DNA from 4 places in the Eubacterium limosum genome. Region 2 is predicted to be linked to each of the others. Evidence: riboswitches for the same ligand, from Rfam matches in the RefSeq annotation. Region 2 holds a riboswitch; each other region holds the start of a gene.
The links. Region 2 has a riboswitch for molybdenum cofactor ahead of B2M23_RS06875 (formate/nitrite transporter family protein). Riboswitches for the same ligand answer to the same signal wherever they lie in the genome.

Region 1 (7,589 bases), 1.6 Mb from region 2:
AGACGGATACGCCCATGCTGAAGGATGCTCAGCCTGTCGTCTGTACCGGTGGTCCTTACCATTTTGTAAGACATCCCGGCTATCTTTTCATGAGCTTCTGGGCCATCACTGTCGCGATGATTTTTGGCTGGGCCACAGGTATTGTGTCTGCTGTCATTGTCCTTCTGCTGATCCTGAGAACCTATTATGAGGATAAGTCGCTGCTGGCCTCTTTCCCCGGCTATGTAAGCTATGCCCAACAGGTAAAATACCGATTAATTCCGTTTGTCTGGTAAACATAAAACCTGTATGCAGACCAGTTATTTTGTTATCTCGACGGTCTGCACACAGTTTTTTTAGCATACTTTTACAAAATCCACGTCGCTAAGCCTTCTTTGCGGGGCGCCGCCTCAACCTCTTCAGCCTTATATCCAAAAACTGCTGCGGTTGACGGTTTGTATCCTCCGGGAATTTTCAGATCTTTTTTGAGCTGTTCTCCCTCCCGCGAAAAAAAGGACAGCAGGATAAAATAAATCCAGCAGCTGCTGATGTCCATTGATTCTGCGGCCAGAAGCATGTTTTCCATGGCGGTAGAGCAATCGTAGTCCAGACCAACATTTTCTTCTGAACTTGAAACGACAATGAGTGTCGGCGCGCCATAGAGGCAGGCAAATTCCGGATCATTTCCTAAATCTGCCAGATGGCCGCCAAGCTGTTTAGCGGTTTCTTTTGCAAGACTCTCCATCCGGTTAAGCATCTTTTTATTTTGGATGACCGTAAAATTCCATCTCTGATCTCCTGCATTAGGCGCATACATGCCTGCTTCCAGAATGGTTTCAAGCTCTTCCCTGGCAACCTGATCTGTTCGGTAACTTCGGATGCTCCTTCGCTTTAGAATCGTCTGCAGTGTTTCGTTTTTCATTATTATTCCCTTTCTCCACTAAAATAACTGGCTACAGCGTGATGTCGCTTCTATCCTCATAAAGCGGCAGAATGAGCCGCATTGAGAATAAACCGTTTTCCGCTTTATATTTTAACAAACCGCCATACCGTCTGGCAAAGGCCGAAATGCTCTGTGTTCCAAAGCCATGATCCTCTGCCTGTGTTTCCGGATAACCCGTTTCTGCATTAAACAATATCTTGCCTGTATAGGTATTGGTAATCTCAAGAAACAGCTGTGATCCTACCGGAGAACATACAACACCGATTTTCCGCTCATCAGAGCTGTCCATTTGATGGCAGGCGTTAATGGCGTTTTCAATGCCGTTGGCGAAAACCAGGGATATCTCCTCACCGCTGATGGGGAGCTCTTCCGGAAGATCAACTTTTATGCTCACCTCAACACCTGCATTTTCAGCCATCTGCCCATAAACAGACAGTACGGCGTTCAACACTTCATCCTCACAGTAATAAACCGCCGGGCGGCTGATTTTCTCAATGGTACTATTCATAGAAGCCAGGAGGGCCAGCGCCTCATCGTCACGCCCTGTCTTGATACATACAGTCAACGCACTGGTAAGATGCCTGAGATCATGCTGAAAAATTCTGAGATTCTCCTCGCTCTCAGCAATGCCCTGCATGTGTTTTTTGAGGGATGTCACCTGAAGCTGCATGGAGGAAAGCTCCCTCGTGCTCTGAAAATAGCTGTTTTGCTGCTTAAGGATCGTATAGATGGTTCCATTATATAAAACAATAGCGACACAGAGACCACTGGCCGCCGGAATGTTTTCGGGCCGTTCATTTAACGGCGCAGGATAGGAAGCGACATTTAAAAACGAAAGCAGCAGGCAAATAGGGATCAACGACAGGCGTATCCAACCTGTTTGCAGCTGTTCGAGTGTCTCAAGAAGCGGATTCCGGATAAATTTTATGATTACCAGTATTATCACCAGAAAAATCAATACCTGATTTAAAAGCTGACCGATACCATTTGGCATATACGGTGCTAAGATACCGCAGAACAGATCCTGGATCGCCACAAAGGTACACGACATAAGAAAGGAGAAAAAGGTCCTCGCATCATTATAACGGGACAGGATAATATTAAAACCAACAGCAATAACAATATGCAGCAGACGAAACTCCAGATCATTCAGAGTATATGGCAGCCTGAGCTCCATTAAAATATCAAGAATAATGACTCCGAGTATTCCCGCTCCGGTAATCAGAAAGGTTTTGGTTTTTGAAAAACGCCAGTTTGATAAAAGCAGGAAGTAGACAATGCCAAAGGGTGCGGTAATAATAATTTTCCATAAACTGAGTGCATCCATGTCTGTTTCCTCCCCTTACTTTTGATTCTATTATAACGAAAAAGAGTCCAAGATGCAAAGTGAATCCGTCACTGCATTCAACCAGCATTTAAAATGGTCATACCATTTATCCTTTAGAAGGCAGCGCATTGTCTTCCCACGTCAAAAAAACGGTGACTTCCTGAGCACCGTTTTTCTCTGTTTTTTTATTTTGCTTTTCCCTGCTCAGCCACTTTTTTCATTCGTGTTTCAATGATGGATTGGTCTCCCAGATAATAGTGGTCTGTCATATTAAAGTCATCGTCAAATTCATAGACCTGAGGAATACCGGTTGGAATGTTGACGCCCATGATCTCATCCTCTGACAGGTTTTCAAAGTATTTGACCAGTGCCCGGATCGAGTTGCCATGGGCTACCAGAAGAACACGTTTTCCCTCCAGCATATCCTTTTTGATCACATTTTCATAATAAGGGATGACACGGGCGATGGTATCCTTCAGGCTTTCTGCCAGAGGCAGCTCGCTTTTTTCCACATTTCGATACTGTTCCTGCAGCTGCGGATTTCTGGGGTCATCCGGTTCAAGGGCCGGGGGACGGACATCGAAGGAGCGGCGCCAGATTTTGACCTGTTCCTCTCCGTATTTCTCTGCTGTCTCCGCCTTATTCAGGCCCTGCAAGGCACCATAATGGCGTTCGTTAAGCTTCCAGTTCTTTACAACCGGCAGCCAGGCACGGTCCATGGTATCCAGAACCACATTTAAGGTATCCACTGCTCTTTTTAAAAAAGAGGTGTAGCAGATATCAAAATCATAGCCCTTCCCCTTTAACATGTTACCAGCGTCTGCAGCTTCTTTGATACCTTTATTCGATAAAATTACATCCGTCCATCCTGTAAACAGGTTCAGGCGGTTCCATTCACTTTCACCATGTCTTAAAAGTACAAGCTTCATCTTTATCATCTCCTGTTCTTTTAAATAATTATACCCAAAAGTCTCTGAAAATTGCATATTTTTCAAAAATGATTCCTTTTTATACTCATTATTTTCACAGCAGAGATTTATTCCTATCTTTATCTAAATTTTATTTTAGAATCAAGTTGAAGTCCCTGGTATTATCAACTATAATTGACATACAAGCAATAAAACATCAATTTTGATAATTATAATATCTGAGAGGGAGAGCTAATATTATGAGATTAATTACCCGTTCTGATTTCGACGGCCTTGTCTGTGGCGCACTGCTCAAGGAAGCCGGAATCATTGATCATTGGAAATTTGCCCATCCTAAAGACTTACAGGATGGCCTGGTTGAGATCAACGAAGATGACTGTCTGGCAAACGTCCCCTTTGTGGAGGGTTGCGGCCTCTGGTTTGACCATCATTCCAGTGAGTTTGAGCGCAACCAGCTTGAAGGCAAATACAAAGGTGAAAGCCGTATTACACCATCCTGTGCGAGAATTATTTATGAATACTATGGCGGTGAGGAACGTTTTTCACACTTCAATGAAATGCTGGCTGCAGTCGACAAGGTAGACTCCGGCAATTTGACCATTGATGAAATTCAAAACCCTGAAGGTTGGATACTGATTGGTTTTTTAATGGACCCGAGAACCGGGCTTGGACGCTGGCGTAATTTTACCATCTCCAACTACCAGCTGATGGAAAAGCTCATTGATGCCTGCCGCACCATGTCCACTGATGAGATTCTAAACCTCTCGGATGTCCAGGAGCGTATCGAAATTTATTTTGAGCAGACAGCCAGGTTCAAGGAAATGGTAAGCAAATATACCCGTACCGATGGTGATGTTATCATTTCTGACCTGCGTGGCGTAGACCCTATTTATACAGGGAACCGATTTCTTATTTACAGCATGTACCCTGAACAGAACATCTCAGCCTGGATTGTCAGTGGCAAAGGCGGACTGGGCTGTTCAGTCGCTGTTGGCTATTCTGTTTTAAACCGGACCTCCGATATCGATGTTGGCAGTTTAATGCTGAAATACGGCGGTGGCGGTCACAAAGCGGTCGGTACCTGTCAGTTTAAAGACGAGGAAATCAAAGACAAGCTGCCTAAACTGCTGAATGAGCTTGTGAACCCTTAATCGAAATTTACCTTTCTATAACCCCCGCTTCTGTCACAGGACCGGGGGCTTTTATTTTTTCTTCTTTAAAACGTTATCAAACCATGCTATAATGGATTTATTGAACAAACTCTGATGGCCTTAACCTAAATACAGGCTTCCAAAATCACCTGTCCATGGTTTTGCCACGATAGGGTAATGCTGGAAACGGCTTTACCTTCCGTATTTGAAAAGGAGTAAAAAATGAAAAAAAAACTGCTATGTATGATTCTGGCCCTTACTTTGATTTTAAGTGTGACTGCCTGCAGCCCTAAGCAGGACGCCTCATCCGACAAAACCTTCGGCGAAATCAAGGTCACAGACGCCATTGGACGCGAGGTTACTCTTACCGCACCGGCGACCAAGGTGGTGGGAACACATAATCCATCCCTAAATACCGCAGTTGTCATTGGCGGCGGCGGAAAGTACATTGCCGGCTTTGGCAACAAGGACATGGCCCGTGGCCTGTATGAGGAAGTAATCGACGGATACAATGACCTTCCCCAAATTGGTAAGGGCAAAGACATCAATATGGAAACCGTTATGGAATTAGGCGCAGACCTCGCTATTCTGCCTGAGCGTTTTGCCAGTCAGGCTGACCAGTTTGCCGAAGTTAATGTTCCTGCAGTGGTTGCCCTCCCCAATGATGAAAGTTTTGACACAGTCACGAACTCTTTAAAAATTGTGGGAAAGGCTCTGGGTGAAGACAAACGGGCTGAAGAGATCACTTCCTTTATCGATGATAAAATCAACAACATCAGCAAAAAGGTAGGTGCTGCTTCAGAAAAGCCATCCATTTTGTTTTTAGGCGGCACCAGCTCTCTCACTGTTGCGCCTGACGCCATGATTCAAACTTATATTATCGAAAAGGCTGGCGGCACCAATGCGGTCAGCGGTCTGGACAAAAAAGGTGAATTTGCCGATGTGAGCATTGAACAGATTGTAGGCTGGAATCCCGACATCATCTGGGTACCCTCCTACGCCAAATATAAGGTGGACGATATCTTGAATGACCCAGCCTGGACCAGTATCAAAGCGGTTCAGAACAAAGCCGTTTATGTTTTTCCATCCTCCCTGGAGCCGTGGGACTACCCCACTGCCTCCTCTGTACTGGGTGTCTGCTGGGCAGCCAATAATCTCCACGGAGATCTTTACAACTCAGATGATTTTATGAAGGATGTCGATGCCTTCTATCAGATGGTCTATGGCAAAACCTTTACCAAGGAACAGCTTGGGCTTCAATAAGCATTGAGGTCTTCCGGGCTGGCGGGCTTTACGATTGCCTGCCGGCCCTTTCATTTTATCTGCTATGAAGAACACAAAACATCGACATCTCATTATTATACTGACGGTTATATTGCTCACGCTCATTGTTATTGCCTGCTGTGTGGGGCGCTATACAGTTAATCCCAAGGATATGCTCCATGCCATCCAGACTAAAATGACAGGCGTGCCGGGGAATCTGGCTATGGAAAACGTCTTTTTTGTCATTCGGCTGCCCCGTGTCATTGCCGCGGTCAGCATCGGCGCAGTGCTTTCACTCTGCGGTGCGGTTTATCAGGGCATTTTCAAAAACCCGCTGGTATCACCGGATTTGCTCGGCGTTTCCAAGGGTGCCTGTGTCGGCGCGGCACTGGCGATTCTTCTGGGCGGCGGCATGCTTGCGCGCCAGCTGTCTGCCTTTGCCTTTGGCATCATCGCCATGCTCATGACCATGACCTTTCCAAAGCTTCTGCGCAACCAGAGCAACCTTGTCCTGGTGCTTGCCGGTATCATCACCAGCGGCTTTATGGATTCAATCCTCGGACTTATGAAATTCACCTCTGAAAATGATACGGACCTCACCGCCATTGTTTTCTGGCAGATGGGCAGTCTGTCTTCCATAAAAGTTCATGAAATTCTCTCTGTGCTGCCTGTCTTTGCTGTTGGTGCACTTATCCTGCTGAGCCTCTCCTTTCGGATTAATATCCTTTCCTTTGGCGACATTGAAGCCCAGAGCCTTGGGGTTAATGTCAAGAAAATCCGATGGGTCATCATCCTGATCGCCAGCCTGCTGACAGCTAGCGCTGTCTGTATCAGCGGAACCATCGCCTGGATTGGGCTGATCATGCCCCATCTTGCAAGAATGCTGGCCGGTTCTGACCATATTAAATCTTTACCGGTAACCATGCTGATGGGCGGCATTTTTCTTCTTCTCATTGATACCATTGCGCGGACCGCCACCTCTCTGGAAATTCCGCTTTCGGTTTTGACAGGACTCATCGGAGCCCCCTTCTTTGCCTGGCTTTTATACCGGCAGAAAGCAAAGGTGAGCTGATGAAGATACAGATTGAAAACCTGTCTTTTTCTTACGATGAATCCGCTCCTCTGCTAAAAAACATTGGCTTTACCCTTAGCTCTGGCCGTGTAATTTCCATCCTCGGGCCAAACGGAGCAGGGAAAACGACGCTGCTCAACTGTATTGCCGGTCTGTTTAAGCCCGCAGAGGGCAGCATCCTCATTGATGGAAGAGACATGGACTCGCTCACCCACCGGAAGATTGCCAAAATAATCGGTTATGTGCCACAGATCATTGTCCCCACCTTTTCCTATTCTGTTCTGGATTATGTGGTGACAGGCTGCGCGCCTCACATCGGTACCTTTGAACGGCCAAAGCAGATTCATTTTGACGCTGCTATGGCCGCGCTTGAAAAAATGGGTATTACAGCACTCAAAGATAAGCCCTACAACGAGATCAGCGGCGGTGAACGGCAGCAGGTCAGCATTGCACGGGCCCTTGCTCAAAAGCCATCCTTCATCCTGATGGATGAGCCCACCTCCCATCTGGACTACGGCAATCAGATTCAGGTTCTTAAAACGATCCGCTCAATGGCTTCTCAGGGCTACGGCATTGCTCTGACCACACACAATCCAGACCATGCGCTGCTCCTGGGCGATCAGCTGGCTGTTCTGGAACGTGATGGTACCTTTACCTTTGGCGACTGCAAAGAGGTATTAACCGAGCCATTTCTCAACCATCTTTACGGTATAGACCTCCGGCTTGAGGAAATCACTTCCGTTGGCCGCCGGGTCTGCTTTGCACCAAAACTATAAAATGGAGGTTTACCATGAATCCAAAAAAATTACTGGAAGAACAGCTTAAGCTGGAGGAAGCCGGGCGACCTTACGCGGTTGTCACGATTATCCGGGCTGATGGCGCCGTCCCCAGAAAAAGCGGTAAAATGTTGGTAACTGCGGATGGC
Region 2 (7,589 bases):
AAGCCATTTTGATTCATTCCTTTTTATTTTATTATAGCACAGGAACAGGCAGTACGGCCAAGGGATGGGGATAAAAAATAGTCCTGTCAAAGAGAAGAATCCGTTTTCAGCGAAAAGAAAAACATTTTTTAATATAAATATAAATTATAAATAACGTTTAAAGACCCATGAAATGGGTAAAAGCCATTGAAATGTGTTAGTTTGACAATACTTCTTAAAGGGGTGTACAATCTATAAAGTAAAGCTCTAAAGTGTTACACGCCCAACCGTGCATTTGAGCTATGACAATATTAAGGAGAATGAATATGAAGCTTGAAGACAATCTGATGATTCAATTTTTGAAGAAATTTGATGAAAATCCGTTTTTGATTAAAATAAACGGAAAGGAAGTTTTAGTGGGCGAGGGCGAGCCGACTTTCGTAGTCCGGTTTAACAAAAGTCTGGACATAAAGGAGCTCAGGCGCAGCACCTCGCTGGCACTGGGCGAAGCCTACATGCGCGGCGATATCGAAGTGGAAGGCGACCTTTTTCAGGCGCTTGACCAGCTTCTGGGCCAGATGGATAAATTTTCTCTGGACAAATCTGCCCTGAAAAAGCTGATCTTCACCTCGAACTCCAAGAAAAACCAAAAGGATGAGGTATCCTCCCACTACGATATCGGCAATGATTTTTACAGGCTCTGGCTGGACGATACACTGAGCTACTCCTGCGGCTATTTTAAAAATCCAAACGATACCCTTTATGACGCTCAGGTCAATAAGGTCGATTATATCCTTGAAAAGCTGTACCTGAAAGAAGGAATGAGCCTTCTGGATATTGGATGCGGCTGGGGATTCCTCCTGATCGAGGCCGCCAAAAAATACGGAATCAACGGCGTGGGCATTACCCTGAGTCTTGAGCAGCACAAGAAATTCAGCGAGCGCATTGCAGAGGAAGGGCTGGAAGGCCAGCTGACAGCGGAGCTGATGGATTACCGGGATCTGCCAAAATATGGAAAAACCTTTGACCGTATTGTCAGCGTAGGCATGGTCGAGCATGTGGGGAGAGACAACTATGATCTTTTCCTGTCCTGCGCGGATAAGGTGCTGAACCCCAAAGGGCTCTTTCTGCTGCATTATATCAGTGCTCTGGAGGAACATCCGGGTGACCCGTGGATTAAGAAGTATATCTTCCCGGGCGGCATGATCCCGTCACTCAGAGAAATGATCAGCCTGGCTGCTTCGCGTCGCTTTTACGTCATTGATGTGGAAAGCCTCAGACGGCATTATACCAAGACCCTGCTCTGCTGGGACAAGAGTTTCAGAGAGCATCTGGATGAGGTGCGCGAAATGTTTGACGATGAATTTATCCGTATGTGGGATTTATACCTCTGCTCCTGCGCAGCAACCTTCCACAATGGCATCATTGACCTGAGCCAGATTCTGATGACCAAGGGCGTGAATAACGACCTGCCAATGACCAGATGGTACTAAAAATTAAAAAGAGAACCGTAAAATTCCGGTTCTCTTTTTTGTTTGAAACTGGGTCATTCGTCTACCCGTTTTAGGGGGTTGGACGCTTTCATTTTGATAAAGAGCGGCACATACTCCACAATCACTGAGGCGTTTTCCAGGCCGTACCATTGCACCGGGGAACCGGCGACACGGCGGATCATATATTTTAAGGAAACAGCGGCCCAGTCTGAGGGATGAATGTCACTTTCGGGTACCAGCATTTTGCGCAGAATGCAGAACCGGAAATCCCCGACAGTGCTGTTGTCGCCGATGGAATACCGGCGCTGCTGTGGCGGGAGCTCATGGCTGGTAATCAGATCGCCGACAATCTGGCGCAGATAGACATTGATACGCTGGTCTACTTTAAAGCCGAGGTACAGCTTTACCCTGAAAAGATAATCTGTGCCAAAGCTGTCAACGGTATACTCCCGGGTGTAGGGCTCATCGGTCACACTGACGCTGACAAACCAGTAGGCTCTGGCCCGTTTTGTCTTTTTGTCAAAAATAGAATATAAAATGTCGCGGTCGATGGTGTCGCCCTCGGTTTCATTCATCAGGTAGACCAGATTATCCGATACTGTGATGAGCCTGTTGTCTCTGTGAACATCTCCAAACATGTTGGTATAGTCCGAAATGTGCAGCTTAAGGGCCTGAGAGCGCTCGATGTCTGTTCCACGGTGCCATACCGCCATAATCGCAAAAAGAATCGTCGCAATGAGCAGCGCCACATAACCGCCGCTTTCAAATTTTGAAAGGCTTGAGAGAAAAAAGGTCCCCTCCAGCCCGCCAAAAAAGACAAGAAAAATAAAAGGAAGGATTCTCAGACCTTTCAGACAGCGCAGATACATGAACAGCAGCAGCGTGGTCATGAGCATGGTCAGCGTAATGGCCAGCCCGTAGGCAGATTCAAGCCGCGCGCTGGAACGGAAATAAAGAATGACGCCGCTGCAGGCCAGCCACATGACCAGATTGACCAGGGGAATATAGAGCTGTCCCTTAGTTTCAGAGGGATAGGTGATGCGCATGTGCGGCATAAGGTCAAGGCTGATCGCTTCAGATACCAATGTGAAGGTGCCAGTGATGAGAGCCTGAGATGCGATAACTGCTGCCAGGGTGCTCAGAAGCACGCCGAAAATACGGATATTGTCTGGGAGCATCTGGAAAAAAGGGTTGAGATCAGGCAAAGTGCCCAGTGTGGTATTCCCCTTGTTTGCCATGAGCCAGGCGCCCTGGCCCAGATAGTTCAGAATCAGACAGACTTTGACAAAGGGCCAGCTGGCATAGACATTGCCCCTTCCCACATGGCCGATGTCTGAATAGAGCGCCTCAGCCCCGGTGGTCGCCAGGAACACACTGCCGAGAATCATGACGCCGGCCTGGTTATTCGGGCTGAACAGAATAGCGGCGCCTCTGAGAGGATTAAAAGCCCTCAGAATTTCCCAGTTGCCAGCCATGTTGGCAATGCCTGAAATGGCCAAAAAGAGAAACCACACAGTCATGACCGGGCCAAAGGACTTACCGATGGATTTGGTACCAGCCCGCTGGACAAAGAACAGAAGCGCTATGATGGCAAGCGTAATCATGACAATACGGCTCTGCTCGTCGCCCAAAAAACGGTAGATAAACGGCAGACTTCGGAGGCCTTCAATGGCTGTTGTAACCGTGACAGCCGGGGTGAGAATACCGTCGGCCAAAAGCGCCGCGCCGCCCACCATGGCAGGGACAATGAGCCAGGCCTTGTATTTTTTGATCAGGCTGTACAGCGAAAAAATACCGCCCTCACCGTGATTGTCGGCCTTGAGCGCGATAAGGACATACTTAACCGTAGTAAGAAGCGTGACGGTCCAGATTACCAGGGACAGTGCCCCAAGGATCAGGTTGTCATCAATGGAGTTCAGCCCGCCGTTACCGGCAATGATAGACTTCATAACATACATCGGCGAAGTGCCGATATCACCGTAGACGACGCCAAGGGCTACAATGGAAGCGCCCAGGCTAACAGGAATTTCTGTCGATTTTTTTAAGTGTCTCATTTTAATCCTCTACTTTTCCTCTTGGTGTATTAAAAAGACAACCTCCGTGTTGCAAGAAACTGCGGACACGAATGTTTCGAATACTTATACCCTTTTATCAGAAAATTTATATATTTTTAACAAGAAATTTATGAAAAGTCATAAAGTCATCAGGCCCGGCAGAATCTGCCGGGCCTGATGCAATTCCTTAACGGTTATACCAGAAGCCTTTGAACAGGGTGACACCCATATCAAGGAGGAGACAAAAAAGAATGACTGCCATAAAGAACAGGTTAAAATAAGTTAAAATGCCTGTGATTACCTCGTTTGACAAGATGGGGGAAGCCCCTGCGATAAAAGCACTGTTTAAAATCTGTTGGCTGGATAGAAGGACTAAGGTCAGAGCTGCGCTCAGAATATCAGTGACAACGGTGACGATCGCCAGCCTCTTAGTGTACCGACCTTCGTAGAGCTTAAAACTCTCCCTCGCAATACCGAGGATGGTGAGAGCAACAAAGATATACCACAGTTGGTGAATGAGGTCTACATTAAACACAGGGATAAAGGGCTGATCCGCACCGAATTTTGCGCAGATAATCTGAGGAGCGGCCAGAAAGATTACACAGAAGATCACAGAAAAAATGATACCGGCAATGGGCTCTCCCTTTGGAATGACCGATTTCTTTTCTGGAACCGGGGGAAGACTGTCAAGCTCACTGCCGCCAAAATTAAGGGCGATGTTTTTTCGTTCAAAGACCGCGAAAATAAAAGTGACTGCGCCAAAAGCAGCGATAAGGCCAGTGATCAGTGTACCGATCCATGAGAAAAGGGTGAAGTACAAAGCTTCACTGCTGTCTGTGAAAAATGAGATAAATCCAGAAAGGACAAGCCCGAAGGTCACAGAAGCCAGAACAATGCCAGTAACCATTTTGTATTGGCTGTAATAGGCAGGGCCGATAAGGTGGTCGCGGCCTTCAGGCATATATCTCATGGCCAGTTCAGACGGGGTTCCCAGCTCGGTGAGAATGACCCGGACATCACGATCTTCTGGCATCAGGCCACCGCAGCGGGCATCCAGCATATCTTCAATGAGCGAGTGCAGTTCTTTATCAATATCGTTTCGCAGTCGGGCAGGCAGCCGCCTTGTAACCGCGTAGACATACCGATCAATCAGTTCGTTTTTCATTTTTCTTCCTCCTCAAAAATCTGGTTTATGCTGTTGACTGTTTTATCCCAATGTTGTTTTAGCTGCTGGCAAATTTCATTGCCGAATTCAGTCGTCTGGTAGTACTTTCGTGGCTTTGGTCCGTCTGTCTGCCAGGAGCTTTCGAGAAGCCCCTGGCTTTCGAGGCGTCTGAGCAGCGGGTAGAGCGTATTTGCCTCTGCCGCAATACCCTTTTCATTGAGTGTATTTACCAGACTGTAGCCGTACATAGGTGTTTTTAGCTGGCTTAGTACACAGAGAACCAGCGTTCCCCGGCGCAGCTCGGATACCATACTTGATAAAACACTATCCTTATCCAAATGGCAGGCCTCCTTTATTTGTTGTTAATCACATTATAGTGTGTTACATACAGTATGTCAATACTATACAGTATTTTGTTTGAAAATGTCTGTGAGAAAATGCTGGACTTCATGATGGAAATGATTTATAATAAGCGTAGCATTAATTTCAGTTTATCTGGAAGAAATAAACAAAAAAATAACCGCATTCGAGTCCGAAGGCCTAAAGGAAGTGAAGCCCCCATGGCCGGGGACCGATGAGTATGTCTGGAAACGGATATGCTTTCCGTGTTTGAGAAGAATGCAGATGATTCCTGAAAATTTTCAGGGGCATATTTCGACACGGGAGAAGTATGCCCTTTTTTATTGATTTTTCAAAAAAATGGTTATTTTATCCATGAGCTCCTGCTGCTTTTTGTCATTGAGAACAAAAGGCACTAAGCTATATAATCTACCAAGTCAAACGGCCGTCGCATCCTCGGCAGCCGTTTGAATCCTTTGCTGAATGGAGCAGGACCATGCGGTTCTGCTTTTTGTGTTTTGATATATAAGTATATTTGATATTTAATCAATTATAATCCCTTTGGAAGTAATGTTATAGTAATTTATAGCCATTTTTTATCCTATAAATATAAAAAATAGTCTAAAAAGAATAAAAATTTACACTTTAACAAAGTTTAAAGCTATGATATAATTTTGGAATAAACATTCAGGAGGTGTGTGAAATGAATGGTTTTCTTTCTCCGGCGGAGATTGGAGATGTGTGGGTTGGGAATGGTGTAAAAAAGGCCTCCCTTTCCATCGGTAAAATGCTGCTTCTCGGCATTTTTGCGGGTGTTTTTATTGGTTTTGGCGCCCATGGTTTTTTGCTGGCGACAGGCATTGGTAAAGGCGCTTTAGGTGAGGCCATGATTGCTAAGTTTATCGGCGCTTCGGTTTTCCCGGCAGGCCTGATGATGGTAATATTATGCGGTGCGGAGCTGTTTACGGGCAATAACCTGATGACACTGGCCCTGATGGATAAAAAAATTACCATCAAGGGAATGCTGACGAACTGGGTGATTGTTTATATAGGAAATTTAATCGGATCAATCCTGTTGGCTTTTGTTTTGGCTAAAAGCGGCCTTTATGCAGATGCAGTGCTGGACAAAGCGATGGCCGTTGCACAGGCAAAGGTTGGGATGCCTTTTTCAGCAGCGCTTATCCGCGGTATTCTATGTAATATGCTGGTTGTTTTAGCATGCTGGATGCAGGCCGGGGCAAAGGATATGATCGGTAAAATTTTTGCGATTTGGTTTCCGATTATGCTTTTTGTTTTTGCAGGATTTGAACATAGTGTTGCCAATATGACCTATATTCCTCTTGGGATTTTCCTGGGTGCGGATGTCAGCTGGGGACAGATGTTTGTGAATAATCTGCTGCCTGTCACAATCGGCAATATTATCGGCGGTGCCATAATCGTGCCTTGTGTTTACTATTATGCATATATTTACAAAAAATAAAGAGTGAACGAGTGAATGGAAATAATGATAAAGTACCCTTTTATATATGAAAGGGTCTTTTTTATATAAATTTAAGAGCGGCTTATGAGTTCAGATCTATTTGTGCTATAATGAATAAGAAAATTTAAATGTTTACAGGAGAAATGAAAATGCTGATTGGAAAAAACATAACCATTGGGATTACGGCGTGTACGCCGGTTGACCAGATTACTGGACTTATCCGGATGCTGCGAAATGAAAAAGCAGAGGTAAAGGTGATATTAACCCCGAATGCCCTTAATTTTATTACACCGCTTCCACTGCGGCGCGCGTCGGGGAATCCTGTTGAAATCGACCAGTTTGAGGAACCAAAGGTATGGGATCCTGAGCACAAAACCTCCGACCAGTCTGATTTGCTGCTGATCGCTCCAGCCTCCGCCAATACTATCGGCAAAGCAGCCAATGGCATAGCGGACAATTTACTGACGACGACTATTCTTTCCACCACAGCGCCCATTGTGTTTGCAAATAATATCAATCCGATGATGTATAGCAAGCCCAGCGTGCAGCGGAATATCCAGACTTTGAAGGAAGATGGCTGTATTTTTGTTGAAAACGGGGAGGGCAGAGCGCCTAACCGTATGCCTTCTAATGATCAGATTTTCCAGACGATCATCAAGGTATTGGAGAAAATGACAGAAGTTTAGAAAATGGAAAACGTAGGGTAAAAAATTGTTTTTAGTGGAAACTGTATGGACAATTTTTAAAAAAAGCGATAAAATGTAAAAGTAAATGTTTTCAGAATCAACTAAAGAAATGATCCGGTAAAACAGGAAATGCGGTGAAATTATGAATGGATTAGTAAATTGGGCAGCAATTTCAGAATTAAGCCATCCAGCAGCTAAGGCAGGCCCCATGGATAGTGATCCTGCTAAAATGTGGGGGTCGGTTGCGCAAATGTATAATAAAATGGCGCAGCTGGAAAGAGAGTATACACAGAATCAGCTGGACGCTTTGATTATTACAAAGGAAGATACAGTATTGGACGTGGGTTGTGGACCTGGCAGGCTCTCAGTACCGATCGCCGGTATGGCGAAAAG
Region 3 (7,589 bases), 1.4 Mb from region 2:
CGCCGCAATGGTGGAGGTCATGGTCGCCAGGATATTGGCCTTCACACCGCTTCCAAGCCCGTCGGCCAGAACAACGATCACGCTCTCATCGTTGATGCGGATTTCCACATTATCACCGCACAGCTCCTGATGGTGCTTATTGATGCTGTCATGGGCAATATCGACAAAAAAAGCCATTATTGTTCTTCCTCTCTTGTTCCTACAACCTTTTGCAGCCGGGTCAGTGTAACTTTGGTTTCGGCAGTGGTTTCACCCAGCAGCTCTGCGATTTCATGGGCGACACGCATCTGCTTGTCGATGACCTTCTGGGCCATGTCCAGGGTTTCTTCCTGCATTTTCTGGTATGCCCGTTCCTTTTTGATCTCTCTGGAGATGTCCACAAATATTCCCATGTACATCTTCTGTCCTGGGATATAGGTCAGAATTTCCATAAAATGGATATTGCCGCGGGTGTAGAGTCCCCGGCCGCTGTAGTAATTTCCCTCGACATTGTCCAGCTTTTTGAACGGGTTGTAGTCAAAGACTTCAACGAAATTTTTGTGCAGCACATCGGTTTTGGCGGTCTTGAACAGCTTTTCGGCCGCCCCGTTAAAATCAACAATCCTGAAATCCTTGTCCAGCACCGCGATGGCGTTTGGTGTCGACGCGATAATCAGATTAGAGATGGCCTCGTTGCGGTTGCGCATAAAGGGCAGGCACATGTCTAACTCCGCCATGCCGCAGTAAACTGCCGCGGCTTTTTCACGGCAGCTGTCATAACCGCAGGTACCACAGTTCAGCTCATCCTTCGGGGTGAACTTTCCTGTCTGCCGCAGAATTTCTTCAATGGCTTCCTCCGGCACACCCGCAAAGGGGTCCTTCTTCTCAACAGCGAAGCCACGGCTGAAATCCGGCGCCTGCTCAGCTGCTTCCGGGTCTTTGCGGGCATTATTATTAATGTAATCTGTCACACGCTCGATCCGCTCATACTTGACCAGAGGGCTGTGGGTATTGCCCGGGCCGTTGACACAGCCCTCGACGCAGGCGTTCATTTCGATCCAGTACTGGCCCTCCAGCTTACCGATATCATCCAGAAAGTCACGGCAGTTTTTGAGGCCATCAATTTTTATGACCCGCCGGACGCCCTGCACGCCTGGTATACTGGTTTTTTCCACACCTCCGGCCAGCGGATAGAACCGCGCCACATTACAGCCAGCCGCGTCAAAGCCGCCTGTAGGCATATCGGATACATTAATGCCTTCTTCCTTAAACCACACATCCAGCTCATCAAAGGTCAGCACTCCGTCGATGATCGGCCTGGCAGCGTCGACGGCTTCCATCTTTTTTGAGATGCAGGGCCCTGCGAACACAACTTTCGCGTTGGGATACTTTTCCTTCAGCATCATACCGTGAGCGGTCATGGGAGATACCACCTCGCTCAGGTATTCCACCACATCGGGATAGTATTTTTCAATCATCATGTTAACTGTCGGACAGGAGGTTGTGATCACATGGCGTTTTGTCCCCCAGTAATCCTTGGCATAGTATTTTGAGACCTGCTCTGCCCCAATGGCGGTCTCCTCAATCACTGTAAATCCCAAAGCCCGGAGTCCGCTCAGCACCTGCAGGGGGTCTTCTGCATTAAACCCGGCGGGAAAGGACGGCGCCAAACTCAGAACCACCGGCCCTTCCTCCAGCCACTGCCTGATGCTGTCCACATCGCTGGCCACATATTTGGCATTCTGCGGACAAATCCGAAAACAGTTACCGCAGCCAATACACAGGTCCTCAACGATCTGAGCCTGATTGTCCATTAGCTTAATGGCCTTTACCGGGCAGTATCGGATACATTTATAGCAATTCCGGCAGCTTGCCTTTGTAAAATTAATGACACCCATTATTTCCCTCCATTATCTGGTCAAACAGCTGGTCCACGCCCTCTGGCTTAACCGTATAAATATGATCGTCAACCTTGACAGCCACCCCGTCGCTGCAGGCGTCCAGACAGAAGGTACCCATCAGCTCCACTTCATTTTCGAGGCCCCGTTCGGCCACCAGCTCCTTGAAGCGCTGTACCACCTGATAGGAACCCTTGACATGGCAGGCACTGCCAATGCAAATATGTATTTCTTTCATTTTTTACTCCTCAATATTGTTCTAATCCCTGTGTTTTTCTGACAGATTAATCCTAGCACGCCTGACAGCCCTTGTCAATTAGTACTGCCGCTTGAATTCTTCGCCATTTTCTGTTAAAATAGTCATATCGAAATCGTTTTAAAGATTTATCTATCCGAATTTTTTATCCTAAAGTCAATCCATGGATTCAAAATCGTCAGAGTGCAGCGGGAAACGGCTGTGCTTTCCAGTGTGAGAAGGATAGTTGGTAAACTAAACGTGCGGTCTGCGTTTATTTCCTCCTCGCAAATTACAATGGTATAGAAGATTATTCTTTTATATATTTAATTTTCATTATCAAGGAGGAAGAGAAATGAAAAAAAAATTGACACTGGTTCTGGCCGCGCTGCTGACTCTGGCCATGGTCATCGGCCTGGCAGGATGCAGCAGCAACAATACTGCTAAAACCGAAAAGCTGGAGCCAGGCTCCAACGGTGAAATCATTATGGCCACCACGACCAGCACACAGGACAGCGGTTTGCTTGATGTGCTCCTGCCCAAGTTTGAAGAGGAAACCGGCATTGCCGTAAAGGTTGTGGCCGTTGGAACTGGTAAAGCCATTGAAATGGGCAAAAACGGAGAAGCCGATGTGCTTCTGGTTCATGCAAAATCTCAGGAAGAGGATTTTGTCAAGGAAGGCTATGGCATCGAACGTTTTGACGTTATGTACAATGACTTCATTGTTCTGGGCAGTAAGGATGACCCGGCAAAACTGAAAGAAGTCGCTCCAAACGACGCGGTAAAAGCCTTCCAGACCATTGCTGAAACCCAGTCTGAATTTGTATCCAGAGGCGACAAATCCGGTACCCATACCAAAGAGCTGGGCCTGTGGGAAAAAGCAGGCGTTACCCCGGCAGGACAGCCCTGGTACATCGAATCCGGCTCTGGCATGGGCGATACCCTGAAAATGGCCAATGAAAAATTAGCCTATACCCTGTCTGACCGCGCTACCTGGTTAAATATGAAGGATAATCTGGATCTTGAGGTTGTTGTGGAAAAAGACGATAACCTGTATAACCAGTACGGAGTCATTGTCGTCAATCCTGACAAGGTCAGTGCTGAGCTGAATACCGACGGCGCCAAAAAATTCCAGGAATGGATTTTAAGCGACGAAGCGCAAAAGGCCATCGCCGATTATAAAATCAATGGCGAACCAACCTTTGTGCCAAACGCCAGCAAATAAGCATTAACTGAATTTAGAATTTGTCAGCGTCCGTTTTTCGGGCGCTGATTTTGAATTGACAGACTGACGAGGTTTCCTATGGATTATATTATCAATGGCTTCATCGAGGCCTTCCATCTGCTGATCTCCGGCGACCCGGAAATCTACCAGATTGTCGGGCTTTCCTTATACGTATCCTTCTCCTCCACCATTTATTCCACCGTTCTCGGCGTGCCCCTGGGCATCCTGCTCGGCATTAAGGAATTCAGGGGAAAGCGGATCGTATCCCGGCTGCTCTACACTTTTATGTCTTTTCCGCCGGTCATCATCGGCCTGTTCACCTCACTGGTACTCGCCCGCTCCGGCCCCTTAGGGCATTTAAAGCTCATGTACACGCCCACCGCCATGATCATCGCCCAGGTGATCCTCGTTACGCCTATTATTATGGGCATTGTGTTTAACGACACCACCGTCAACGGCCAGGTTGTGGTAACCATGGGAAAAACCCTTGGGGCTGGCGGCCGGGATATTCTCTTCCTGCTGATCCGGGAGCTTAAGGCCAGCATCATGATCGCTTTGGTCACCGGCTTTGGGCGGGCTGTATCCGAGGTCGGCGCTGTGATGATCGTGGGCGGCAATATCAAAAACTATACACGGGTCATGACCACCTTTATTGCCATGAACAATAACATGGGCGAATACGCGGTTTCCATCGCCATGGGCATTATTCTGCTGGTCATCTCCTTTGTGACCAATTCAATCCTGTACAAATATATGGTAGGAGATCCTTATGCAAATCGCGATTGATAAACTCACCAAAACTTATCACGGAAAAACCGTCCTGTCACTGGACAGCCTGTGCCTTGAATCCGGGAAAATTCACGGGATTTTAGGCCCTAACGGTTCGGGAAAAACCACGCTGATGAAATCTGTCGCCGGGCTTCTCGCGCCCACCAGCGGCGCCATCACCTACAACGGCCTCCCCGGTGATGAAGCTGTGCTGAAAAAGCTGACTTATGCCAGCCACACCCCCTACCTTTTTGCCATGTCGGTCTATGATAACATCGCCTACCCCCTGAAAATACGCAAGTACGGAAAAGCTGCTGCCGCTCCCATCGTCGAGGGGCTGCTGCAAGAATTTAAAATCGAGGAGATCGCAAAACAGAACGCCAAAAAGCTTTCCGGCGGCGAATCCCAGAAAACAGCCCTGGCCCGCGCGCTGTCCTTTTCACCGGATACCCTGCTTCTGGATGAACCCACCGCCAACATTGACCCTCAGAGCCTGAAAATTATTGAAGCCGCGCTGATTAAAAGAAACCGTGAAGCCGGACTGACCGTTATCATCATCACCCATAACCCAAGCCAGGCCTACCGCATCTGTGACACCCTGAGCTTTATGGATTCCGGCAGGCTCCTCTTTAACGGCAGTGTCGAAGCTTTTAAAGCCTCGGACAATCCGGTCATTCAGGATTTTATCACCTTAAACTAAAGGGCAGCCGCCCTCAGGAGGAACCAATGAACCAGCAAGCCAGTACCCGCGATAAAGATTGGAAAAAACGGATCATCCTCTTTTTAACCAGCCAGACCGTTTCCCTGCTCGGCTCTTCACTCACCCAGTATGCCATTATCTGGTATGTCACTCTGACCACCACCTCTGGGATAATGCTGACCATTTCCACACTTGTCACCTTTATTCCACAGGTACTGATCTCCCTCTTTGCCGGCGTGTGGGCAGACCGATACAACCGGAAATATCTGATTATCTGCGCCGACGCTCTGGTTGCCCTGTCCACACTGGGGCTGGCTTTCAGTTTTTTCGTGGGCTACCGTGAGTTATGGATTATCTTCCTGGTATCTGCTATCCGTTCGGTCGGCACTGGTATCCAGACCCCTACCGTCAACGCGCTCATTCCGCAGATCACGCCCAAAAGCATGCTCATGCGTGTGACCGGCTTTAACGGAAGCCTCCAGAACATGACCATGATTGTGGCTCCGGCAGTCAGCGGCGCCCTGCTGGCCACTGTGTCTGTGGAATCGACCTTTTTCATTGACGTTGTCACTGCCATCATTGGTATTTCTCTGCTTTCTTTCCTCAAAATTCCACCCCACAAACGGGCTGAGTCTGCCAAGGACACGGGCACTGTTTCCGATTTAAAAACTGGCATTCTCTACGCTTACCGGCATTCTTTTATCAAGGTGCTGCTTATTTTTTATGCGCTGCTCATGTTTTTAGTGACACCCACAGCCTTTTTGACGCCCCTCCTCATTGCCAGAACCTTTGGCGGGGAGGTCTGGTATCTGACTGCCAACGAAGTCATCTACAGTGTCGGCGCCATGATCGGCGGTCTCCTCATTGCCGCCTGGGGCGGCTTTAAGAGCCGTGTAACCACCATCATGGTCTTCAGTACCCTGTGTGGTATCTTCAGTCTTGGGCTCGGTCTTTCACCAGTTTTTCTTGTTTTTTTAGGGTTTATGCTCTTTGTGGGCTTAACCGTTCCCTTTATCACCGCGCCCATCACCGTCCTGCTTCAGGAACGGGTGGAGGAAGCCATGCAGGGCCGTGTTTTCAGTCTTGTCCAGATTATGGCCGCCACAGCCTTTCCGATCGGCATGACGGTCTTTGGTCCCCTGGCGGATATGGTTGACGTCCGGCTGATCATTATTGCTACTGGTATTCTTACCGCCCTGTGCGGCTTTGTCGTTTATCACAATAAAATCCTCCGTTCCCAGGAAAATTAGGCATTCAACTTTTAGAATTGACTTTTGTTTTAATAAACGCCTCTTATTGAAAACTTAAAAATCAACAGCTATATTTTTTGTTTGCAATTCTGTTACAATTGGATTTTCTTCTTTAAGAATTCGTTACATTTTAAGGAAATACGGTATGAAATAAGGTATAATATTTCCTACCAGCAGTTAACTGATCTTCATTATTTTACATTATTATGCTTAACGAAATCATTTCAGAAGGAGAATCACAGCATGAAAAAATTTATTCACAAATTTGTTCCTTCGCTTTTATGCGTCTGCCTATTGTTTGCCTATTCGCTGCAATTTGCACCGACCGTAAAGGCTGCGGAATTCTCACCAAGGACTGAAAAACCGGACTATTATTCTTATCCTTACAGCCAGTCCAGTGGAAATCCGTTTGAGCTAAACCCTTTGACGGGAGGTAATTGTACCTACTACGCCTGGGGCCGTGCCTACGAAATTCTGGGCTATCCCCTTCCAAACAATCGTGTGAACAGCAATCCTAACGGTTGGGGCAGTTTCCGCAGCAATGCGAAATATTTCTGGTCTGACAATAAAGAGCTTTACGACGAAGGCCGCGGCGGTTTTGCCTATGGGTCTGAACCTGCTGTAGGCGCCATTGCCGTATGGGACGGCTCAATAACCAATGGCTGGTGCGGCCATGTGGCTGTTGTTGAGGAAGTCAACGGCAATGAGGTTATCACCTCCAACTCTGGCTGGAGCTATCGTGATTTTTATATGGACTATGACAATGCCAACAGCATGGGCGGCAATTTCTTGGGTTATATTTATCTGTTAGACAATGCAGATCCTGAGCCAACGCCTCAGCCGACTCCAGAACCAACCCCAGAACCGACGCCTCAGCCGACTCCAGAACCAACACCTGAACCGACACCTCAGCCGACTCCAGCGCCAACACCTGAACCGACGCCTCAGCCAACTGCTCAGCCGACTCCTGAACCAACACCTCAGCCGACTGCAGCACCAACGCCTGAACCAACCCCTCAGCCAACGGCAGCGCCAACCCCAGAGCCAACACCTCAGCCAACTGCTCAGCCGACTCCTGAACCCACGCCTCAGCCTGAAAAAGTCGAGGCAACCGCAGATGTGGATGGCACTCAGGTAAAGGTCTCCGCGGACAGCAAGGTTCTGCCAGATGCGGAATTAAAGGTTTCATCCGTCAGCGATGAAGTTAAAAACAAAGCGGATCAGGCAGTGAAGAACAAACTGGATCCAGAAGCCGAAATTCTGGAAATCCTGGATATCAAGGCCGTTGATAAAACCACAAATGAAGAAAAACAGCCAGAAGGCGGAACTGTTTCCGTTGAGCTTGATCTGAATGAAAAATACAAGGATAATGGCGATATCAAAATCGTTCATTTTGATGACAGTAAGGATGAAGTAAATGTTGTTGACAATGCTGTAGCAGACAAAGACAGCAAAACCGTATCCTTTGAAGCACCGCATTTCAGCTACTACGCAGCTGTCAAAACACCGGTAGCAGCAACGGATGTCAAGCTGT
Region 4 (7,589 bases), 1.9 Mb from region 2:
ATGCTACGAACTCTTGGCGCAGTGCTCACAGCTCTGTCAAGGATGTGAGCAGCGGGAGCTATTTTATGATCGATTTATTTCCAGAGACATGTCTTTTTTCAATGGAAAAGTTCCGGTAACACTGAGAGAAAAGCTTTTTAAATGGGGAAGCCTTACCCTGCGGCTTGGTCTTGCACGTTTTAAAAAGGAAAGTTAATAAATATTAAAAGAACCCACTGGAGGGATGATCCGGTGGGTTCTTTTTTGATGAGGTATTGTTGGAGAATGAATGGTAAAAAAGGATTTACATCAGAGCTTTGTACAGTTCAACAATGTCTTCCAGGCTGGCATCTTTTGGATTGCCAGGTTTACAGGCATCATCAAATGCGGACTGTGCGAGGAAAGGAATATCTTCTTCCTTGACGATTTCCTTTAAATCCTGAGGAATACCGACGTCGATTGACAACTGGCGAACCGCATCCACAGCGGCTTTGCGGTATTCTTCCTGAGACATGCTCTCAGTGCCTTCAACACCCATGGCCTGCGCGATGTATCTGTATTTTTCGCCGGTTTCAGGCGCGTTATATTCCATGATGGAGGGTAAAAGGATCGCGTTGGCAACACCGTGTGGCGTGTCATAAACAGCGCCCAAGGCATGGGCCATGGAGTGGACAATGCCGAGACCGACATTGGAGAAGCCCATTCCCGCGACGTACTGGCCGAGTGCCATGTCTTCGCGTCCTTCAGGAGTGTTTTCGACAGCACCCCTTAAGGAACGTGCGATGATCTCAATGGCTTTTAAGTGGAACATATCTGAAAGCTCCCAGGCACCCAAGGTTGTATAGCCTTCGATGGCGTGTGTGAGGGCATCCATACCTGTGGAAGCGGTCAAACCCTTTGGCATACTGGACATCATGTCCGGATCTACAAAGGCAACGACCGGGATGTCATGTACGTCGACACAGACAAATTTACGTTTCTTTTCGACATCGGTAATAACGTAGTTAATGGTGACTTCTGCTGCGGTACCGGCAGTGGTTGGAACGGCAAAGATCGGAACACAGGGATTCTTTGTCGGGGCAACACCTTCCAGACTGCGGACATCTTCAAATTCAGGGTTGGTAATGATAATACCAATGGCTTTTGCGGTATCCATGGAGGAGCCGCCACCGATGGCGATCAGATAGTCTGCGCCGGAAGCCTTAAAGGCTGCAACACCAGTCTGTACGTTTTCGATGGTGGGATTCGGTTTGATTTCAGAGTAAACGTCATAATCAAGTCCTGCTTCGTCAAGAATATCCGTTACCTTTTTTGTCACATTAAATTTCACCAAATCAGGGTCAGAACAGACAAAGGCCTTTTTAAAGCCGCGCGCCTTTGCTTCGGTTGCAATTTCATTGATTGCGCCGCTGCCGTGATATGATGTTTCATTTAGAACGAATCGATTTGCCATAATAGTAATCTCCCTTAACTAATAAAATTAATATTATTTTATTCAATTTTCGTAAAATTCTCAAGATAGATTAATGTTCATTTGATGCAAATATTTATTAACGTTTTCATCTGTAAATGGCAAGTGTTTTTGCAAAGCGGAAAGAATGAAAATATTTTGCTCTTAAATGAAAGAAAAACAAAACGAAAAATCACAAAGGTTAAAAATTGATAATTTAATGACAGTAAACGTGCACAAATTTAAACTGGAAGCATTATCTGACCCTTGTTTATGCTATAATAACAAAGCAATTTATTATATGACAGGAGTAAAAATGACCACAACTTTTCCAGAAAATACAAGACAGGAATCCTTATTCAAGCTGACATGGCCCATTTTTGTGGAGCTTTTTCTGCAGATGCTGGTGGGGAATACGGACCAGATGATGGTGGGGCAGGTGTCACAGACTGGTGTGGGCGCCATCGGGAACGCTAACCAGATTATCAATGTCCTGCTGATTTCTTTCAGCATCATATCACTGGCTACCACAATTCTGGTTTCTCAGAATATGGGCGCAAAAAATTATAAAAATGTGTCGACAATCTATACATTGGCACTGATCGTCAACCTGATTTTCTCAGTGATCATCAGTGCGATTCTGCTGTTTTTTACAGAGTCCATCTATCATATGCTGCAGGTGCCAGACACCATTATGCCCGAAACGGTTGCCTATACGCGAATCATTGGCGCGGGTCTTTTTCTGCAGGCTGTGTTTCTGACCTTTTCGGCTATTTTCAGGAGCAACCGCCTGATGAAGGAAACCATGTTTGTCTCCATTATTATGAATGTGCTCAACATCGGTGGAAACTACATTCTGATTAACGGCATTGGCCTGCCAGGCCCCCTTGGTGTAACCGGAGCTGCCATCTCCAGCAACATCGCCAAGCTTGTCGGGGTGGTGATTGTCGTCTGTCTGTTCGTTAAAAAAATCAAACCGGGAATGTCTTTAAAAACATTGAGGCCTTTCCCAACTGCGATGCTCAAAAGATTATTGTTTATCGGGATTCCCTCGGGCGGTGAGACACTTTCATGGACGCTGAGCCAGACCGTGACAATGGGATTTGTGAATCTCTGCGGCGCGGTGGTCATTACAACCCGTGTGTACGCGGTGATGTTTGCCATGATCACTTACCTGTACAGCAATGCGATTTCCCAGTCCTCCCAGGTTTTAGTAGGCTATATGATCGGAGCGAGGGAATATGACAGCGCGGACAGGCGTGTGAAAGCTACACTCCGGTCATCTGTGCTGGTATCCTTCTGCGTGGCGCTTCTGCTTTTTGTGTTCAGTGATCAGATTTTTGGTTTTTTCACCTCAGACCCGGAAGTCATAGCCCTCGGCAAGCAGGTGATGTTCATCGATATTTTTCTGGAGCTCGGACGTGCGGTAAATATGGTGATGGTCCGCTCACTTCAGGCGGCCAATGACATTTTGTTTCCCATTGCCCTTGGTATTAGCTCACAATGGTTTGTGTCGGTGGTTCTGTGTTATGTTTTAGGCATTATACTGGGCTGGGGACTGGTCGGGATATGGATCGCCATGGCCTGTGATGAAATCCTGAGAGCCGCCATGTTTTTAGTCCGTTGGAAACGCAGGAAATGGATGGATTTAAGCATTAAGAACGCCGTGAAGGCCTGACAAAAACGAAGGAGGTACGTCGTTTCGACGTACCTCCCTTTTGGTTTAGCAGCCATCTCTGTCTATTTTTTTACTTTTTTGAAGATTCATGGAAAAGATACAGCACAGTGTGCTCTGCAGTCCCCATAAAATACCGATGATAATAAAGGGGAACGCGCCAATGGGGGTGGTCAGGGCCGCAAACATGAGCAGCATCATGACAATGAGAAAGGCCATCTGCATAATTTGAAAGGTTTTATAGGCAGCCTTGTAGAGAATGAATTTTTCCGCCTCATCATTGCTGTTCATCCATACCTTTTGAAAGTTTAAATCCAGTGGGTTTCCCTGTTTTTCCGGATTCATCTTTTTGGTCAGATTCACAAAGAGAATCTGGAGAATAACGCAGAAGATAATCGGCAGTAAAAATGCCGCGAGTGCCCATAAAAGGGAAGTGGAGCTGCTATTGTGTATGCTGCTGACATTGATACCGTAAAAAGCAAAGGTGAAGATCAGCGTGATATTGCCAAAGATTATCCCTGTATCACAGAGATGGTCAGCTTTTTCATAGAGCGCATCCGAATCGTTTGTTTCCAGCTGTCTGTAAGTGTTTCTTGCTGAAAGGTAAAACAGCGCGGTGATAAGCATTAAAACAGCAGAACCGGCAGAGGAAATATAAAGCCCGTAAGCCAGAATATTGTTTTGCAGCAGCTGTACGCTATCAACAACGTCAAAGCCTGGATAGTTCAGCAGGAAACTAGCCAGCCCGCCTAAAAAGCCGCATATGATGATCAGGGTAAAAAATTTAAGGTAAATGTGTTTGCTTTCTTTTGCTTTCATGTCAGTTTTCCTCCTCGAGGGTATGGGTAAAAAGGGAATCGATGGTGGTATTAAAAATATCCGCGAATTTTGCGGCAAGCCGGACAGAGGGAGAATAATGGTTTTCCTCGATCAAAACAATGGTTTGCCTGGATACACCAGCCAGCTTGCCAAGCTGTGCGGGCGTAAGCTTTTGTTGGATTCTGTAATCTTTCAGGTGGTTTTTGTGCGTGTTCATTGCGATTCCTCCTCTTCTGAATAGGTAAAGATGTCCTCAACGGTTGTATTAAAAATTCGGGCAATTTTAAGTGCCAGCGTGACGGAAGGAGAGTAATCTCCGCGTTCGATTAAACTGATGGTTTGTCTGGATACACCGGCCAGCTTACCAAGCTCTGACTGATTGATTTTATCCCGGGCCCGGAACTCTTTTAATCGGTTTTCGAGGGGCATGCTTAGGCCTCCTTTGTATATGATTTTTGTCATCTTGACAAATATTCTTGTCAAAAATAGTTTAACATTGACAAAAATATTTGTCAAACAAAAATTTAATAAAAATGAAAGCATAATAAATCTTTAAAAAATTTTAAGAACGTTTACAAGGATTTGAAAATGTGCTATGATAATGATAACAATAGAATTGCTCTGAAGCTGGAAAGACCCTTCCGGGGCCTTTTCAGCCAATGGGTAACAGGGGCAACCCTGTTGTCTGCCATCTTTGCAAAGGAGCCCGTAGAAACTGTTTGTATTATATACAAAGCTATTTCTGCGGGCTTTGTGTTTTCCAGAATTCCAAAACACAAAGCGATTCTCATTTTGTAAACTTACCACAAAGGAGGTGTGAGGGTACTGCGTCAGCAGTATCCGGAAGCGTATGAGCAAACAACTCATGATTAAACCTGAAAAGTGCATAAGCTGCAGAACCTGCGAACTGGTCTGCTCTTTTGGGCACTATCAGGAATTTAATCCAAAACTGTCAAATGTAACAGTCATGGATTATGAAAAAGCAGCCATAACCATTCCTGTGATGTGTATGCAATGTGAGGAACCAGCTTGCATGAAGGTGTGTCCGGTGGGCGCGATCTCAAGGAATGAAAACGGTGCGTTTGTTATGGATGAAGCAAAATGTATCGTGTGCAAAATGTGTATGAACGCCTGCCCACTCGGCAACATCAGCTTTAATCCGGTTAAGAGAAAAGTGTTTAAATGCGATCTGTGTGACGGCGATCCAAAATGCGCCAAGTTCTGTCCGTCCGGCGCCATTGTCTATGGCGAAGCGGTTGAGATGGAACGCAAGAAGGCCATTGCGGATCAGCTGAAAGACGTTTATGGATTGGAGGGATAACGATGAATGGATGGATGGGACAATTAATCCGCGTTGACCTGGCAGCAGGAACCATCAAAAAGGAACCGCTTAACATGCAGGCCGCCCATGATTTTATTGGCGCGCGTGGCCTGGGTACAAAATATTTCTGCGACGAGGTAGACCCGCAGGTAGACCCGCTTGGTCCGGATAATAAAATGATTTTTATGACAGGGCCGTTAACCGGTACGGCTGCTTCCTGCAGCGGACGGTATGAGGTCGTGGCAAAGGCGCCTTTGACGGGAACCATTGGTGCTTCAAACTCCGGTGGGCATTTTGGCCCCGAACTGAAATTTGCAGGCTATGACGGGATTATCTTTGAAAACCAGAGCGACCGTCCGGTTTACCTGTATATCAATGACGACACAGTGGAGCTCAGAGACGCCTCAGACCTCTGGGGCAAAGACGTTTATGAAACGACCGAAGCACTGGAGGGAGCCTGCGGAGAAGGCGCACGTGTCGCCTGTATTGGCCCGACCGGTGAACAGGGCTGCCTGTATTCTGCTATCATGAATGACAAGCACCGTGCAGCAGGCCGTGGTGGTATGGGCGCTGTAATGGGCAGCAAAAAGCTAAAGGCTGTTGTGGTCCGCGGAAGCGGCGGGGTAACAGTGGCGCGGCCTGAGGGCTTTATGGCAGCGATGACCGATGCCCGCACCAAGCTCAAGGAACACCCGGTTACCGGTGGAGGCCTGCCGACCTACGGCACAGAGGTTCTGGTCAATATGATCAACGAAGTCGGTGGTCTGCCGCTTCGCAACTGGCGTGACGGCGGCGTCTATGATAAAGCCGATGATACCTCCGGTGAAGCGCTGGTCGATTCTTATCTGGTTAAAAACAAGGGCTGCTTTGGCTGCTCCATTGGCTGCGGCCGTGTGACCAGAATACCAGACGGGCCATTTAAGTCCATGGGTGAAGGCCCGGAATACGAGGCCGGCTGGTCCTATGGTGCAGACTGCGGTGTCAATGATCTGGCTGCTATCTGCAAGGCGAATTTCCTCTGTAACCAGTATGGTATGGACCCGATCACACTCGGTTCAACCATCGCCTGTGCCATGGAGCTTTATGAAAAGGGACTTCTGAGTGAGGAAGAGATTGGCCGTCCGCTGCCCTTTGGCGACGCACAGGCAGTAGTTGATCTGACAGAACTCACGGGAAAAATGGAGGGCTTTGGTGTTGAATTGGCTCAGGGCTCGTACCGCCTGGCAGAAAAACACGGTGCGCCAGAGCTGTCCATGTCTGTTAAAAAACAGGAAATGCCGGCTTATGATGGACGTGCTGTCCAGGGGATGGCTCTTGAATATGCTACCTCAAACCGTGGAGGCTGCCATGTCCGTGGTTACCTGACCTCACCCGAGGTTCTGGGCATTCCGTTAAAGACGGACCCGCTTGTAACTGAAGGCAAGGCACCGCTTCTCAAGACCTTCCAGGATCTCACAGCAGCGGTGGATTCCAGCGGCATCTGCCTGTTCACCACCTTTGGCATCGGCCTGCCTGAGATTGCGGCGCAGTACCGCGAGGCTGTAGGCTCAGATGAAACGGATGAGGAATTCCTGTTAAAAGGAGAACGCATCTGGAACATTGAAAAGCAGTTTAATATTGCAGCAGGTGTTGAGAAGGATACTCTGCCGCCAAGACTGCTGCGCGAAGCCCTGCCGGAAGGCCCGGCAAAAGGCAAAGTGGCTGAGCTTGACGTCATGCTGAAAGAATACTATGAAGTACGCGGCTGGAGCACGGAAGGTGTGCCAACCGAGGAAAAAGTTCAGGAGCTAGGACTTTAAACGACAGATACTGGAGATGGGGCACAGCCCTGTCTCCTTTCATGCATCATAACGCAAAGAGGAGATTAAAATGAAAGTAAAATTTTTCGCTACCATCCGGAATTATACAGGCTGCCGTCAGGCAGAGGTACCGGTCTGTAAGGATATGTACACACTTTTGCATACCCTCTCTGAAACCTATGGCGATGCTTTCAGGAATCATGTTTTAAGTCCAGATGGGGAGGCGCCCGGAGAAGAGATTATCCTGATGGTCGACGGTCGTCATATCGAGCATTTGCAGGGGCTTAAGACACCTCTGAACGAAAACAGTGCTGTGGCAATTTTTCCCGTTGTTGCGGGAGGATGAGGAAGGGGAGTGAGCCCATGCAGGAAATAACAAAAGAATCAATCGACAAAATCTTATCAGCATATCCCAGGGACCAGCGGCATTCTCTGGCAATGATGCAGGATATGCAGCATCATTTTAACTATATTCCAGAGCAAGGAATGCAAGCGTTGGCCGAATATCTGGATTGCCCGTTATCGTCATTATACTCAATGGCAACC

Region 1: linked by a shared signal. The riboswitch ahead of B2M23_RS20380 (ABC transporter substrate-binding protein) and the one ahead of B2M23_RS06875 (formate/nitrite transporter family protein) in region 2 are both predicted to bind molybdenum cofactor.
Region 3: linked by a shared signal. The riboswitch ahead of B2M23_RS13650 (ABC transporter substrate-binding protein) and the one ahead of B2M23_RS06875 (formate/nitrite transporter family protein) in region 2 are both predicted to bind molybdenum cofactor.
Region 4: linked by a shared signal. The riboswitch ahead of B2M23_RS16035 (4Fe-4S dicluster domain-containing protein) and the one ahead of B2M23_RS06875 (formate/nitrite transporter family protein) in region 2 are both predicted to bind molybdenum cofactor.

What each region holds. Positions count from the first base shown of each region.
Region 1 is NZ_CP019962.1:4,332,827-4,340,415, forward strand. Features, by position in the region: gene B2M23_RS20355 (methyltransferase family protein) at 1-275, shown strand, start outside; gene B2M23_RS20360 (nitroreductase family protein) at 347-901, opposite strand; gene B2M23_RS20365 (sensor histidine kinase) at 933-2,249, opposite strand; gene gpmA (2,3-diphosphoglycerate-dependent phosphoglycerate mutase) at 2,435-3,178, opposite strand; gene B2M23_RS20375 (DHH family phosphoesterase) at 3,418-4,329, shown strand; molybdenum cofactor riboswitch at 4,427-4,561, shown strand; gene B2M23_RS20380 (ABC transporter substrate-binding protein) at 4,552-5,592, shown strand; gene B2M23_RS20385 (FecCD family ABC transporter permease) at 5,657-6,664, shown strand; gene B2M23_RS20390 (ABC transporter ATP-binding protein) at 6,664-7,440, shown strand; gene B2M23_RS20395 (XdhC family protein) at 7,455-7,589, shown strand, end outside.
Region 2 is NZ_CP019962.1:1,473,832-1,481,420, forward strand. Features, by position in the region: gene B2M23_RS06850 (DUF6718 family protein) at 1-7, opposite strand, end outside; gene B2M23_RS06855 (SAM-dependent methyltransferase) at 306-1,472, shown strand; gene B2M23_RS06860 (KUP/HAK/KT family potassium transporter) at 1,526-3,526, opposite strand; gene B2M23_RS06865 (hypothetical protein) at 3,714-4,691, opposite strand; gene B2M23_RS06870 (PadR family transcriptional regulator) at 4,688-5,029, opposite strand; molybdenum cofactor riboswitch at 5,204-5,327, shown strand; gene B2M23_RS06875 (formate/nitrite transporter family protein) at 5,734-6,510, shown strand; gene B2M23_RS06880 (flavoprotein) at 6,660-7,196, shown strand; gene B2M23_RS06885 (class I SAM-dependent methyltransferase) at 7,339-7,589, shown strand, end outside.
Region 3 is NZ_CP019962.1:2,910,210-2,917,798, reverse strand. Features, by position in the region: gene B2M23_RS13665 (PP2C family protein-serine/threonine phosphatase) at 1-177, opposite strand, end outside; gene B2M23_RS13660 ([Fe-Fe] hydrogenase large subunit C-terminal domain-containing protein) at 177-1,877, opposite strand; gene B2M23_RS13655 ((2Fe-2S) ferredoxin domain-containing protein) at 1,864-2,115, opposite strand; molybdenum cofactor riboswitch at 2,256-2,373, shown strand; gene B2M23_RS13650 (ABC transporter substrate-binding protein) at 2,468-3,337, shown strand; gene B2M23_RS13645 (ABC transporter permease) at 3,416-4,123, shown strand; gene B2M23_RS13640 (ABC transporter ATP-binding protein) at 4,107-4,805, shown strand; gene B2M23_RS13635 (MFS transporter) at 4,832-6,055, shown strand; gene B2M23_RS21455 (Ig-like domain-containing protein) at 6,299-7,589, shown strand, end outside.
Region 4 is NZ_CP019962.1:3,416,483-3,424,071, forward strand. Features, by position in the region: gene B2M23_RS16005 (EAL domain-containing protein) at 1-196, shown strand, start outside; gene fucO (lactaldehyde reductase) at 284-1,432, opposite strand; gene B2M23_RS16015 (MATE family efflux transporter) at 1,746-3,107, shown strand; gene B2M23_RS16020 (DUF3169 family protein) at 3,153-3,923, opposite strand; gene B2M23_RS16025 (helix-turn-helix transcriptional regulator) at 3,925-4,140, opposite strand; gene B2M23_RS16030 (helix-turn-helix transcriptional regulator) at 4,137-4,352, opposite strand; molybdenum cofactor riboswitch at 4,531-4,644, shown strand; gene B2M23_RS16035 (4Fe-4S dicluster domain-containing protein) at 4,774-5,244, shown strand; gene B2M23_RS16040 (aldehyde ferredoxin oxidoreductase family protein) at 5,247-7,043, shown strand; gene B2M23_RS16045 (MoaD family protein) at 7,114-7,389, shown strand; gene B2M23_RS16050 (NADH-quinone oxidoreductase subunit NuoE family protein) at 7,407-7,589, shown strand, end outside.